One region of the Kluyvera georgiana genome, then DNA from elsewhere that is predicted to be linked to it. Evidence: predicted binding sites of a transcription regulator. Region 1 holds the regulator's gene; the other holds the start of a gene.

Region 1 (3,131 bases):
GCAATGCGGCTGAAGTGCCAGGCACAGAACTGACCAACCGGGTTATCCGGGTGCTGGTCGGCAATTTTTTCCAGCGCGCCAATCTGTTTATCCATGTTGAAGCGGGTAGGGTAGCGGTGATAGAGGATATCGTCCGCCAGCACGCGCAGGCGTGCGGCTACCGTCTGGGCATTCCAGCGGATCACCGCTTCCGCATGGCTGCGTTCAACCAGCTTCTGCACCTCTTCCGGCTGGTGCAGGCTGACGGAGATATGCTCCTGCAAATCCAGCCCTACCTGGAAGGCGCGCAGCAGGCGCTTATAGTCATTGTGCTGGTTCGCCGCCAGCATGTGTAGCTGCTGGTAGCATTGGGAAATCAGGTCCACCACCTTTTGCTGGCGAGTCAGCAGCGGCGGCAGCGCGGTGTTGGGATCGGTATGCTGAGTCAGTAAGCTATATTTTGCTTCGCAGTAGTCCGCAAGCTGACGGTAAAGCAGACTGAGCGATTCTCGCAGCGGCTGCTCGCGCCACATCCAGAACCACCACCAGTTGAACAGCCCGTACCATAATGTTCCCAGCGCGTAGATCAATAACGGCTGCCAGATAGGCATATTCCCTGCCAGGCTAAGGGTAAAAATGGACGCAATCAGCGAAGCGGGCAGCAGTCGTCCGTGCAGGGCGCTGATCTCCGCCGTAACGCCAAGCAGCAGCGCCAGCCCGGTCAGAATCAGTGGCAGAGGTACATCGCGCGCCAGCAGCAGCTGAACGGCGAGGCTACATCCTGCGAACAGACAGCCGCCAATGATCAGACGCTTGAAGAAACGTTTATGTGGCGTATCAAGCCCGGCAATGTTGCAACAGGCGGGCACCAGCGAGAACAGTAGGCCCTGCTTGAGATGACCGAGAAGTAGACCAATGGCAACGGGCAGACACAGCACCAGCGTTTGCCGCAGTGCATAGTTGACTTCCGGGTGGTAAATCAGCCTGCGCCACATAGGGGGAAAACAAAAACGGCGTACTGCATGACGCAATACGCCGTTTGGGCTGGATTAGCGGGTACCGTAAACGACAATGGTTTTGCCGTGTGCGGAGATCAGATTCTGATCTTCCAGCATCTTCAGGATACGGCCCACGGTTTCACGAGAGCAGCCCACGATCTGGCCGATTTCCTGACGAGTGATTTTGATCTGCATCCCGTCCGGGTGGGTCATTGCGTCAGGTTGTTTTGCCAGGTTCAGCAGCGTCTGCGCGATACGACCGGTGACGTCGAGGAACGCCAGGTTGCCAACTTTCTCAGAGGTCACCTGCAGACGACGCGCCATTTGCGAAGAGAGACGCATCAGGATGTCCGGGTTAACCTGGATCAGCTGTCGGAATTTTTTATAAGAGATTTCAGCAACTTCACAAGCGGTTTTTGCCCGTACCCACGCGCTGCGTTCCTGGCCTTCTTCAAACAGGCCTAACTCACCGATGAAATCGCCCTGGTTGAGGTAAGAGAGGATCATCTCTTTCCCTTCTTCGTCCTTGATGAGTACTGCCACTGAGCCTTTTACGATGTAATACAGCGTCTCTGCTTTTTCACCCTGGTGAATCAGCGTGCTCTTCGATGGGTACTTATGAATATGGCAATGAGACAAGAACCATTCGAGAGTCGGGTCTGTTTGCGGTTTGCCAAGCACCATGCGCGGTTATCCTCTGTTATAAGCTCTTCCCGGCGGCAAAAGCATTGCGGCCACCGGTTGCAATAGTATCCTTCCCGTTACCTGGGAAGTCGGCTGTCGCATACTGTCGCAGCCTGTAATGTGATGTCCTCTGCATACATGCAGTACGTTTATGTATTACCGTAGCATCCTGACTGTTTTAGCATAGCTTTAGCCGTGTGTCTCCTGGTGTCTCGCTTCAGCATGACGTCGATCGCCTTCCATTGCGAGAATTGTTATGTGCGCGTAATCTGAGAAGAAAATTGCAACCTTGGAGTTAAAAATTATGCAAGCGCGTGTGAAATGGGTTGAAGGGCTGACCTTCCTGGGGGAGTCCGCTTCTGGGCACCAGATCCTGATGGACGGCAACTCTGGCGATAAAGCGCCAAGCCCGATGGAAGTGGTGCTGATGGCCGCAGGTGGCTGCAGCGCTATCGACGTGGTGTCTATCCTGCAGAAGGGGCGCAATGACGTGACCGACTGCGAAGTGAAGCTGACCTCCGAGCGTCGTGAAGAAGCGCCGCGCCTGTTCACCCACATCAATCTGCATTTTATCGTCACCGGTAAAGGGCTGAAGGATGCGGCGGTTTCCCGTGCGGTGGATCTGTCTGCGGAGAAGTACTGCTCTGTTGCGCTGATGCTTGAAAAAGCGGTGAATATCACCCACTCCTACGAAGTGATCGAAGGGTAAGTCCTTTGCGAGCAACGGCTCCCTCGTTCCTTCGGGGAGAGGGAACCGTCCTGTCAATCTGCTAGTTTCGACCTTCCATTAAACGCTGCACCAGCGGCGTCATGATCAATTCCATCGCCAGCCCCATTTTGCCGCCGGGAACGACCAGCGTGTTCATATGCGAGATGAACGAACCCTGCAGCATGGCCAGCAGCCACGGATAGTCGATGTTGTCGAGGTTGCGGAAGTGAATCACCACAAAGCTTTCGTCCAGCGACGGAATGCCCTTGGCGGCAAACGGGTTAGAGGTATCAACCGTCGGCACGCGCTGGAAGTTGATATGCGTGCGTGAGAACTGCGGCGTGATGTAGTTGATATAGTCTTCCATCGAACGCACGACCGAATCCATCACCGCTTCGCGGGAGTGTCCGCGCTCGCTGGTATCGCGGATCATCTTCTGGATCCACTCAAGGTTAACGATTGGCACAACGCCGACCAGCAGGTCGACGTGGCGTGCGACATCATGCTGTGGCGTCACGACGCCACCGTGCAGCCCTTCGTAGAACAGCACGTCGGTCGGTTCCGGCAGCGGCTGCCAGGGGGTAAACGTGCCTGGCACCTGATTCCACGGCACCGCTTCATCGTAGGTATGCAGGTATTTTCTCGACTGCCCTTTACCGTGCAGACCATAGTCGCGAAAGGTTTGTTCCAGCAGGCCAAAATCGTTGGCATCCGGGCCAAAGTAGCTGATATGGCGGCCTAAATCGCGGGCTTTACGAATG
Region 2 (3,131 bases), 810 kb from region 1:
ACCCATGCGCAAACGTTATCGTTTATGCGCAATCCGGCAACAATTCTATGGCAAAAATGTCGCAATCCTGGGGAGAGGATCGCGGAGGATTATTCGTCTTCCAGCAGACGCGCGCCGGTGCCCTCTTCACCCAGCTTATCGCCCGGGTTACGCAGCGGACAGTCGCGCAACGACATGCAGCCGCAGCCGATACAGCCGTCGAGCTGATCTCGCAGCGCCTCCATGGCGTGAATGCGTTTATCCAGCTCTTCCCGCCATTGGGTCGTGAGGTGTTTCCAGTCGCGCGGGCCTAACGTGTGGTTTTCCGGCAGCACGCTAAAGGAATCGCCGATCGTCGCCAGCGGAATGCCCAGGCGCTGGGCAATTTTAATGATCGCCACGTAGCGCAGCACATCGCGCTTATAGCGCCGCTGATTACCGCTGTTGCGCGTGCTGTGGATCAGCCCTTTACTCTCATAAAAATGCAGCGCAGAGACCGCAACCCCCGTTCGTTTCGCTACCTCACCGGGCGTGAGCAGCGATTTTATGCGGGTCGATTTTTTTTCCATAATACGCTTTACCTCAAGTTAACTTGAGGAATTATACTCGCCGCCAGACAAGAAATCGACGCGAAAATAGACAACGGGGAGAGCCTTATGTCCCATCGGGAAATTATTCATACTCTTACTGAATGGATAGATGAACATATCGATCAACCGCTTAATATCGACATCGTGGCCAGAAAATCCGGCTACTCGAAGTGGTATCTGCAAAGAATGTTCCGCACCGTAATGCACCAGACGCTAGGCGAATACATTCGCCAGCGACGTCTGCTGCTGGCGGCAGAAGCGTTGCGCACCACCCAGCGCCCCATCTTCGATATCGCGATGGATCTGGGCTATGTCTCTCAGCAGACCTTCTCTCGCGTCTTCCGCCGCGAGTTCGACCGCACGCCGACGGACTACCGCCATCAGATCTCCGCGTAGCATCGCTTCGCCGCGGCCTATACTGAGCCGCGGCGTTGACAAAAATCCTGCGTTTACCTCTGGTGAATAAAACAACAAACGTGATATAGTTCACACATCGAGATGAAACAAAAACACTGTTTCATTCAATTTGTGAATGCCTTCAGATAGCCTGGGCGCCTCGCGCCTCAATCAATAAGTGCTGTCAGGGCAACTTGTTGTTTATCTCTGAGGATGAAGTCTCATGGTTTCCATTACCGCAGGCGTCGCACTGTTACGCTGGCCGTTAACCAGCGCGGTACTGATGTTTCTCGCCAGTACCCTGAAAATTCAATTCCGTAAATCCGACTACGCCGGTCTCGCCGTCATCAGCGGTATGCTGGGTGTCGCAGCCGCGTGCTGGTTTGCAACCGGGTTACTGGGCATCACGATGGTAGACATCGCCACCATTTTCAACAACATCAAAGATGTGATGGTTGAAGTGATGAGCCAGGCGCCGCCGGAATGGCCGGTGGCCATGTACTGATTAAGAAAAACCCCGACACGTCGGGGTTTTTTATGGCCTGAATTTCGCGGCGGCGAAGCGCATGAAAAAGCCCTGCTCCAACAGGGTGTTTTAGCTTCGCTCGACTAAAATAGAGGGATGCGCCCTGCGGAGTGCCGCACCATGAACGCCATCCCTGTTAGCCGTTTTCTCACCGCCTGCCTGAGCGCCCTGCTGTTGACCGGTACCGCTTTCGCCGCCGTACAGCCAGAGGACTCACCCGACGCGCTTGAGGTCAATATCGAGAGCATTATGCAGCCCTGGAAGGGCGACCTGCCTGGCATGCTCGACCGCCGGGTCATTCGCGTGTTGACCACCTACAGCAAAACCTTCTTTTTTATCGATAAAGGCCAGCAGCGCGGGGCCACCCACGATATCTTCGCCGAATTTGAACGCAGCCTGAATGCCCAGCTTACCAAAGAGAAAAAGCTCAAGCAGCGCCACCTCAAGGTGCGAATTATCTTCGTTCCGGTGACCCGCGATAATCTCTTTACTGCCCTGAACGAAGGTAAAGGCGATATTGCCGCAGCCAATCTTACGATCACCGCAGCACGCCAGCAGCAGGTGGCTTTTACTGCCCCAATTTACAGCGATATTCAGGAACTGCTGATCTCCGGCCCCGCGTCACCGCAGGTGAAAAACGTGGACGAACTCGCCGGTAAGACGGTCTTTGTCCGTCGTTCATCCAGCTACTATGAAAGCCTTGAAGCCCTCAATGCGCGCTTTGCCAAAGCCTCTCTCCCACCCATCGTCATCAAGCCCGCCCCCGAAGCGCTGGAAGACGAGGATCTGCTGGAAATGCTCAACGCCGGGCTGATTCCGCTGATCGTGGTCGATCGCCACAAAGCGCTGTTCTGGAAACAGGTGTTCCCGAAAATCCAGGTTCATGAAGATATTGTGCTACGCGATAACGGCAACATCGCCTGGGCGGTGCGCAAAGATAACCCGCAGTTGCTGGCGAAGCTCAACGGTTTTATTAAAGACAACCGCCAGGGCAGCACCCTGGGCAATACCCTGTTGCTCCGCTATCTGAAAAGCGCGAAATACGTCAAAAATGCCGCAGCAGAGAAAGAACGGCGCAAATTTTTGAAGATGGTCGAGATTTTTCGCAAATACGGCGACCGTTATGACGTCGACTGGCTGCTGATGGCGGCACAGGGTTATCAGGAGTCGCGGCTGAATCAGTCCGTGCGCAGTCACGTTGGCGCGATTGGCGTCATGCAGGTGATGCCGAGCACCGGCAAAGAATTGAAGGTAGGTGATATCAAGCAACTGGATCCGAATATCCACGCCGGGGTGAAGTATATGCGCTGGATGATCGACCGCTACTACGGTGACGAACCGATGACGCAGCTGGATAAGGCACTGTTTTCTTTCGCCTCTTATAATGCTGGCCCGGCACGGATTGCGCGTCTGCGTACGGAGACCAAAAAGCGCGGTTTTGACCCCAACATCTGGTTTGGTAACGTGGAAAACCTCGCCGCCGAGAAGATTGGAGCCGAAACGGTCACCTACGTAAGCAACATCTATAAGTACTACATCGCCTATCGGCTGATTCTCGATGAGATGAACCGGAAGCGGGCAGCGACGGGGAAACCGCCGATTTTGCCCGCCTCCGATAAAAACAACGGCTAGCCCCGGTT

What was found. Region 1 encodes CRP, which controls carbon source genes, mostly activating them, when cyclic AMP is high. Its sites were predicted from a motif close to ATGTGANNNNNNTCACAT; they were not measured.
Region 2: ABTW00_RS21730 (YjcB family protein) is a predicted target of CRP. The motif match lies at 1,044-1,061, and genes of this name have one in related genera.

Annotation. Positions count from the first base shown of each region.
Region 1 covers NZ_CP158865.1:426,116-429,246, forward strand. The annotation lists gene ABTW00_RS01965 (YccS/YhfK family putative transporter) at 1-974, opposite strand, end outside; gene crp (cAMP-activated global transcriptional regulator CRP) at 1,029-1,661, opposite strand; gene ABTW00_RS01975 (OsmC family protein) at 1,966-2,370, shown strand; gene ABTW00_RS01980 (phosphoribulokinase) at 2,432-3,131, opposite strand, start outside.
Region 2 covers NZ_CP158865.1:4,586,862-4,589,992, forward strand. The annotation lists gene soxR (redox-sensitive transcriptional activator SoxR) at 90-548, opposite strand; gene soxS (superoxide response transcriptional regulator SoxS) at 636-965, shown strand; gene ABTW00_RS21730 (YjcB family protein) at 1,189-1,470, shown strand; gene ABTW00_RS21735 (lytic transglycosylase F) at 1,612-3,123, shown strand; gene ABTW00_RS21740 (GntR family transcriptional regulator) at 3,130-3,131, opposite strand, start outside.